2 regions of the Paenibacillus sp. Z3-2 genome follow, and region 2 is predicted to be linked to the other one. Evidence: predicted binding sites of a transcription regulator. Region 2 holds the regulator's gene; the other holds the start of a gene.
The links. The regulator CtsR, encoded in region 2, represses protease genes until heat stress. The targets are predictions, from matches to a motif close to ATGGTCAATAAAGGTCAAACA.
Positions count from the first base shown of each region.

Region 1: clpP (ATP-dependent Clp endopeptidase proteolytic subunit ClpP) is a predicted target of CtsR. The motif match lies at 2,763-2,783, and genes of this name have one in related genera.

Region 1 covers NZ_CP096397.1:180,868-185,300, forward strand. The annotation lists gene M1D71_RS00900 (SIMPL domain-containing protein) at 1-489, shown strand, start outside; gene M1D71_RS00905 (PdaC/SigV domain-containing protein) at 880-1,977, shown strand; gene clpP (ATP-dependent Clp endopeptidase proteolytic subunit ClpP) at 2,077-2,673, opposite strand; tRNA gene M1D71_RS00915 (tRNA-Arg) at 2,853-2,927, opposite strand; gene M1D71_RS00920 (sugar-binding transcriptional regulator) at 3,354-4,379, shown strand.
Region 2 covers NZ_CP096397.1:5,837,931-5,842,363, reverse strand. The annotation lists rRNA gene M1D71_RS26245 (23S ribosomal RNA) at 1-388, shown strand, start outside; rRNA gene rrf (5S ribosomal RNA) at 531-647, shown strand; gene M1D71_RS26235 (GNAT family N-acetyltransferase) at 768-2,006, shown strand; gene M1D71_RS26230 (CtsR family transcriptional regulator) at 2,469-2,930, shown strand; gene M1D71_RS26225 (UvrB/UvrC motif-containing protein) at 2,962-3,486, shown strand; gene M1D71_RS26220 (protein arginine kinase) at 3,515-4,433, shown strand, end outside.

The sequences.
Region 1 (4,433 bases), 980 kb from region 2:
AACCTGCTCAAGAATACGTGGAAGATCAGTACAGATGATATTCAAACCAGTCAGTTCTCTGTACAACCCAATTACACGTATAGCGAAAAAGAAGGACAACAAGTTAAAGGATACACAGCGCATCATACGCTGACGATCACATATCGTGAGATGGACAAAATCGGCGAGTTGCTCGATGCTGCTTCGGGGGCAGGTGCTAACAACATTGAGAACGTACGCTTCACTGTAGAAAATCCGGAAAATTATGAGTCCCAAGTCATTGAGAAAGCAGTTGCCAATGCAGATGTAAAAGCTGGAGCGATTGCAAAAGCGGTTAAACGTCAACTCGGTGCTGTTCTTTCCGTGAGCCAAGGCGATGCCAACGTGCCTGTGTTCTATGCAAGTGAGTCTTTGATGTCCAAGGCAGCAGATACAGCTGGTGGCACAGAGATTAAAACAGGCCAAGTTAAAGTAAGCACGATCCTGAATATCACGTATGAAATGAAATAAGCGAGATTGAAGAAGTAAGATTGTAAGATTGAACGTCCTTTCAATTATCATTCGAAGGGATAACAAGAAATAATGACAAAGACTTCGTCCTGTGGACAGGGTCTTTTTTTGTTGCAAAAGCAAACTTTGGTGAAGTTAGTAGGGATAGGAGATTGTTCAAGCTACACAAAATGCTGTATTTTGGTATCTTTTTTGTAAAGATGTTCGTGACAAAAAGGTCATATCCCGTTATTTTTTCCGTCGGATAATCATCAACATTGTAACTGAGGCTGTAAACCTTTTCGAAATCGGGTTAATTATAATAGAGAGGTGAGCGTATGAAATATAAGAACAGGTCAAGATTACATACGCAATGATCCCTAATTGTGAATTCAGAGAGGAGTTTTATATATGACATCATGGAAAAAATGGACAAGTGCGCTGCTTGCAGCAGGAATTATTGTAGGAAGCGGTGCGGTGTGGCAGGATAGTTCAGTTCAAGCAGCTTCTGTATCCTCGAAAGTGACAACCCCGGCTGAGGTGACTCTGAAATCGGGTGGGAAAACACTGACTCAAAAAGGACTCCTTCAAGGAGGTTCAACCTGGGTATCTCTTACGGCAGTCAAAGATGTAGCAGGTGGAACGCTGAAATATGATGCGAAGACCAAAGAATATGCTCTGACAGCAGCCAATAACACGATGACAATTAGTCTTATGGACGGTCAGCCAAGTGTCAGAATCAACAACTACTATCCTCAAGTGGACGCCAAGCTGATCAACGGCAGGTTGTATATTCCATTCTCAGCAATGAGAGATTATCTGGGTGTACAGGGGAATTGGGATGGCAAAACCAAAACGTTGACGCTCAGCAAGGTGAAACAAAATAGTGTGAAAGTTAAAGCGGCGACAGTCAATGTCACAGTGAAAAGTGCCGAAGTGGATGTTCAGTATCCGCAAGTGAGTGGACTTGCCAGCAAAGAGGCTGAAACAGCGATCAACAAAGTGTTGAAAGACGAAGTGGATACATATGTAGCCGACTTCAAGAAACAGATATCTGAGTTTGGTGGTGCAACAGCCGACCGTCCATATGCATTCGAGAGCTCTTATGTAGTGACGTACAATGAAAGAGGTGTACTTGGACTCATTACACAACGATATGAGGACTATGCTGGTGCTCATGGTATGACATACCGAACAGGCCACACCTTTGCACTGGACACAGGCAAGGAGCTTACGTTAGATGATGTGCTGCAAAATAACAAAACCATACGCGAGACATTGAGTAAAAAAGTGGGCGAACAACTGAAAGCTCGCGGTGGCTACCTCGAAGGTTACAAAGGGTTGAATAAAGATCAAGATTTCTATGTGACACCAACGGGTGTAGTTGTGTTCTTCCAGTTGTATGAATATACGGCATACGCAGAGGGATTCCCCGAAATGCCATTTACGTACAAAGAACTTCTTCCTAAAGGTACCGAACCTTTCAGCGAAGTAACGGGAAGCAAGTAAGCAATCATTGTTGTGCACTTTAATGTTATCTTTCTTATAAAGTGAAAAAAGAAGCCCTCGTCATGGATATGACGAGGGCTTCTTTGCGTATGGACACAATTAGATGCCTTGGGAACCTACGTTTTCGATAACTTTATCAATGATACCGTAATCGGCAGCTTCAGCAGCACTCATGAAGTAGTCACGATCTGTATCTTTCTCGATCCGCTCCAGCGGTTGACCTGAACGCTCAGAGATGATGCGGTTCAAGGTATCACGCATTTTCAGGATGCGGCGAGCACGAATTTCGATGTCGGAAGCTTGACCTTGAGCACCACCAAGTGGTTGGTGAATCATAATCTCACTGTTAGGCAACGCAAAACGTTTGCCTTTTGCACCGGCATTCAACAAGAATGCACCCATGGAAGCCGCCATACCTACACAGATGGTAGATACATCCGGTTTGATGAATTGCATTGTATCATAAATGGCCATACCAGCTGTAATCGATCCGCCTGGGCTGTTGATGTATAAGTGAATGTCTTTCTCCGGATCTTCCGCAGCCAGGAACAACATCTGTGCCATGATAGCATTAGCCACAACGTCATTAACATCGCTACCAAGGAAAATAATACGATCCTTCAGCAATCTGGAGTAGATGTCATAGGCGCGCTCACCCCGGTTGCTCTGTTCAACGACCATAGGAATAAAACTCACGTGAAAAACCTCCTCGGAAATGTAAATGTTATTGGTGTTTCTACTTAAACTGTTACCGTATTACCCACATAATAAACAATTCCAAACAAAAAGTCAAAGAAAGTCAAACTAACTTGCAAAAAAAAAGAAACCTTTCCGGTTTCATTGGTTAAAAGGGTTATGAGCTGTTAAATAAAAAGTGGCGCGCCCGCCAAGAATCGAACTTGGATCTCAGGCTTCGGAGGCCTACGTCATATCCATTGGACCACGGGCGCACATTATGTGACAGCAATAATGATTATAGCTCATGAAATATTTAATTGCAAGCAGTTCATTGTGGATGTGGTTTGGATTGACCTAAAAATGATCATGATAAAGAAGAGTGGATAAAGAGTGCATTTAAGTAAATGCTATTAGAGGTTTTGGACATGCAGTATAAAATGTAATTCTGAGCGATATGTAGATGAAAATAATTTATTTCTTCTATATATGGTATGCGTAAGGCGGTCCTTGATCACGGAAGTCTAGGATTGTGAAAATAGGCGCGTACAAACGCCTGAAACGTGTCGAAATAACACGTTGAAACACTTGCATGTCACGTCAGTTTTAGGTAGAATAAACGTGGGACTTAAAAAGTTAACCCGGGACGTTTTAGGGCCACGAAAGAGAGCTTGGAACGAGAACTTGCGGGAGTGGAAAGCATGCGAACGATTTTAGAAGTACAAAAGCAGCTTCTGCCTGATCTCATGGATATCTTGAAAAAGAGGTATACGATTCTGCAACAGATCATGTTATCGGATGTGATCGGACGGAGAACGTTAGCTAATTCCATGCAGATGACCGAGCGGGTTCTGAGGGCTGAGACCGATCTGTTAAAGGCTCAGGGACTTATTGAAATTGACAGTGCAGGAATGAAGATCAGCGAGGCAGGGTATGATTTGCTGCAGCAGTTAGAGCCCGTAGCCAAAGAGTTGTTCGGATTATCCGAGCTGGAAGAGCGCATCAAGCAAGCCTACGGTCTGCAAAAGGTAGTTGTGGTTCCTGGTGATTCGGACGTATCTCCGTTTGCCAAAAGGGAACTGGGCAGAGCCGGAGCGAAGGCTCTCGGCAATATCATGAGTGACAACGACGTTGTCGCCGTTACTGGCGGATCAACAACGGCCGAAGTCGCAGAGCAACTTAATCCACCAACATCTCTCAAAGGTGTCTGGTTCGTACCGGCACGCGGTGGACTAGGAGAAAGCCTTGAAATTCAGGCGAATACGATCGCATCCACAATGGCAAAACGGGTAGGAGCGCAATACAAACTCCTGCATGTACCGGATTTGCTAAGTGATCATGCCTATGAATCTTTAATCCAGGATCCCGGTGTTCAGGAGATTTTACAGCTGATCAGGCAATCGCGGATTGTTATTCATGGAATTGGTGATGCCGTGGAGATGGCAAAAAGACGCAAACTTGCAACGGAGATTGTAGATGAACTTCAAGAGCAAGGGGCCGTATCTGAATCTTTTGGGTATTACTTCAATGATCAGGGTGAGGTGGTACATACCATGCTTACACTGGGCATGCGATTGCAGGATATTGAACGAACCGATGTCGTGATCGGAATTGCAGGTGGCAAAAGCAAAGCCGCTGCAATACACTCCGTGCTGCGATTTGGTCAGGAAGATATTCTGATTATTGATGAGGCTGCTGCCAAAGTCATCGTTGCCGAAATGGAATAAGAGATTACTTTTCACCACACCATTGTTGTCTTGACGGACTTCACCGTCTGTCTT
Region 2 (4,433 bases):
TGTCGGCTCATCGCATCCTGGGGCTGAAGTAGGTCCCAAGGGTTGGGCTGTTCGCCCATTAAAGCGGTACGCGAGCTGGGTTCAGAACGTCGTGAGACAGTTCGGTCCCTATCTGTCGTGGGCGTAGGAAATTTGAGAGGAGCTGTCCTTAGTACGAGAGGACCGGGATGGACGTACCGCTGGTGTACCAGTTGTTCCGCCAGGAGCACCGCTGGGTAGCTATGTACGGAAGGGATAAACGCTGAAAGCATCTAAGCGTGAAGCCCCCCTCAAGATGAGATTTCCCAGTATGTAAGACCCCTTGAAGACGACGAGGTAGATAGGCTGGGGGTGGAAGTGCAGCAATGCATGGAGCTGACCAGTACTAATCGGTCGAGGGCTTATCCAATAGCAAGTTCTAATCGCAACTTTCGTTTCGAATCTAGTTTTCAGAGAACAATCTCTGAAATGAAAATCGGTACATCACAGAACGTGTGTATGATTTTCAGTTCCATATCTGATTTCAAGAAGCTATGCTTCGACAAATCGCGTTTGGTGGCGATGGCGGAGGGGTTCCACACGTACCCATCCCGAACACGACCGTTAAGCCCTCTAGCGCCGATGGTACTTGGACCGCAGGGTCCTGGGAGAGTAGGACGCCGCCAAGCAAAGAACCACTGCCGATGTTATTCGGTGGTGGTTTTTATTTGTTTATTTTAGGGGATGCAAAAGCATCTCTTATTTGACTTTGCAGGAATCCTCTGACACACTCATAGTGGATACATAGATTGCGTATCAGACTTTCATATGAAAATGATCTGAACATTCTAGTGAACGGGGTGCAGGATGAGATGGAAATTCAGAAATTGACGGTAAATGATTTTGAACCAGCGATGGCACTCTCCGAATATGCTTTTCAAATGGTAATGAGTGAAGAACAAAAAGAAAAGCGGCGGAGTCAGTTTTCGTCACAGGATATATGGGGGGTATACGAGGAAGGGCAACTAGGAGCCAAACTTCACATTATCCCTTTTCAAACCTATATTCATGGTAGATCCTTCGAGATGGGTGGTATTGCTGGTGTAGCCACCTGGCCAGAGTATAGACGCAAAGGTTGGGTAGCGGGTCTGCTGAAGCATGCATTGGAAGAAATGAACCGTAACAAACAAAGTATATCGTTCTTGCATCCTTTCTCTTTTGCTTTCTATCGGAAGTATGGATGGGAGACCTATGTTGAGTTTAAACGATATAAAGTGCCTACAGCGCATTTGCCTTCGAAAAAAGCGACAACTGGAACGATTCGGCGTGGCGATCCGGGTCTTAGCATATTAAATCAAGTATATAGCGCTTATGCTGAGCGTTATAACGGAACCTTGGTCCGGGATGATGCACGGTGGGAGAATTCAGTTCTTGTTAATGGGGCCAGCCAGAAGGCTGTATATTACGATGAAAATGATGAAGCACAAGGTTATCTTCTATATGAGGTGAAAGAAAGTAAATTTACCATCAAAGAGATCATCTATCTGAATGAAGAGGCTAGGCAAGGGCTATGGACCTTTATTGCCAATCATGATTCCATGATCCAGGAAGTGAGGTTACAGGCGCCAGCAAGTGATACGCTTGCTTTCCAATTGGATAACCCACGGATTCAACAGGAGATTGTACCTTATTTTATGGCACGCATCGTTAGTGTTGAGCAGTTTATATCCCAGTATCCATTTGCAAACCAGGACTCACCGCTGCAGATTATTCTTCAGGTAGAAGATGCCCACGCTCCGTGGAATGAGGGGGTATGGCAATTAAACGTCGCAATGAACGGAACGGCTTCCATATGGAAAACATCCGAGCCGATCTCTGATGATCAGACCATTAAGGTGGATATTCAATCCCTTACCGCAGTGTTGATGGGATATCGCAGACCGACGGAAATGGCACGGATCGGAAGAATTCAAGGACCAGAAGCAGCAATCAAGGCATTGGAACAAGCGATTCCTGAAAGGGAAACCTACTTGCTTGATTTCTTTTAATTATCATTTCCTCTTCGCCATTTGGCTTGATTATCTTATATAGAAATACAGCGTTATTGAAAGACAAATGGACTTCTCCGGCAATTTTGGGGAGGTTTTTTTGTGTCTGGCGAATATTTCGTGTAAAATCGTAAAAAATGAATAGTGACCCCACTTGGCAAACCCACAAAATATGCTATAATGTATACAAAGTCAAAGAAAGTCAAAGTCAACTAAAGGTTTAAATACTTAAGTAGCTTTCTTTCTGCAATCTGATGGATGAGCGCCAATACACGGGATTCATTTCATCGGAGGATCAAGGGAATATTAAAGGACCTTCGTGCTTCCTTCGCTCTCCTGTTGACGTCTGTGGAAGCAAGATTCGCTGTTTCCCTGATTGGTTAAATGGGTAGAGAAGGTGTACTCTGTGGGGGCGTGTGGGTCCTTATTGACTTAACGTTTCAGACAGTGGAGGATGATTGGATGCGTAATATCTCTGATATTATCGAACGATATCTGAAGAGTATTTTGCATGAAAGTCCCGAAGGAATGGTTGAAATTCAGCGTAATGATCTGGCAGATCAATTTTCATGTGTACCTTCCCAGATCAATTATGTCATCAGCACACGTTTTACCCTCGAGAAGGGATACCTGGTAGAGAGTAAACGCGGCGGTGGTGGTTATGTTCGCATACAGCGCATTGAATTACCGGCCCAATCAGCTCTGCATAATCATTTGCACCATAGTATTGGTGATGAGATCGGGCAGACTGCTGCCGAAGGTCTGATCTATCAACTGGAAGAAGCACGCTTCTTGAGTAAGCGGGAAGCCGGGTTGATGCGAGCTGCTGTATCTAGAGAGGTTATATTGGTCAAACTTCCTTACCGGGATCAAATTCGTGCCAGAATGTTGAAGGCGATGTTAATATCTTTGCTCGGTAAATGAAAACTATCGGGGTCAAAGGAGGTACATCATTATGCTGTGCCAAGAATGCAATAAACGTCCGGCGACACTTCATTTTACGAAGATCGTGAATGGAGAGAAGACGGAATTCCATATTTGTGAGTCATGTGCCCGTGAAAAAGGGGAGATGATCCCTGGAACATCTAATGGATTTTCCATTCACAACCTCTTGTCCGGGTTGCTCGATTTTGATCCAGCCGGCAAAAGTGGATCTGCTGGAACACCACCGGCAAAAGCACTTCAGTGTGAAGAATGCGGTATGACATACTCACAATTCAGTAAAATTGGTCGATTCGGCTGCAGTTCATGTTATAAATATTTCGACAGCCGCCTAGACCCATTATTCAAGCGAGTTCATGGCAGTACGTCCCATGTAGGCAAAGTGCCCGCACGAGCTGGTGGTCGCATCAAGGTGAAGCGACAAATTGCCGATCTGAAGCGTGAACTCCAGGAGAGCATCGCCCAAGAGGAATTTGAAGAGGCAGCTCAGATCCGTGACCAGATCAGGGAACTTGAAAAAGGAATAGCTCAGGAGTAAAGTTTTTCATGAGTAGGAGGGATGCGTAATGCCTAATCTGCGCTTTACAGAGAAGGCGCTCAGCGACTGGATGCGCAGTGATGCGGCTGATTCCGAAATCGTCATTAGCAGCCGTGTCCGGATCGCACGCAACCTTCAGCATGTTCCCTTTCCGATGCTGGCTTCCAATAAGCAATCGGAAGAGGTGCTGAATAAGCTGAGCGAAGTACTTCAATACGATGAAGTTCATGCCTTTGGAGATTTTCATACGCTGAATCTGACCGATATTGGCGAACTCGACAAACGGGTGCTGGTGGAGAAACATCTCATCAGTCCAAGTCTTGCGAATGAATCCAGAAATGGTGCGGTTATTCTCAGTGAGGATGAATCAGTCAGTATTATGATTAATGAGGAAGATCATCTTCGTATCCAGTGCCTCTATCCGGGGTTCCAGGTGAAAGAAGCCTGGGAAAAAGCTTCCGCAATAGACGATGCGTTTGAAGCGCACGTGGATTACGCTTTTGATGATCGTAGAGGATACTTAACCAGCTGCCCTACCAATGTAGGCACAGGTGTTAGGGCGTCTGTTATGATGCACCTGCCTGCTCTGGTGATGACGCAGCAGATAGGTCGTATATTAACAGCAGTATCCCAAGTGGGATTGACTGTAAGAGGAATTTACGGCGAAGGCAGCGAAGCAATGGGTAACCTGTTCCAGATCTCTAACCAGATTACATTGGGGCAGACCGAACAGGAAGTTATCGAAAACCTGCACGGTGTTGTGTTACAGATGATTGGTCATGAGCGTACAGCCAGAGAACGGTTGATGACCGACTCCAAACTTCGAATTACGGATCGTGTCATGCGTTCTTACGGCATATTGTCCCACGCATCCATAGTTGATTCAAAGGAAGCTGCGCAGCGCTTATCGGATGTACGCCTTGGCGTAGATCTCGGTTTACTGGATG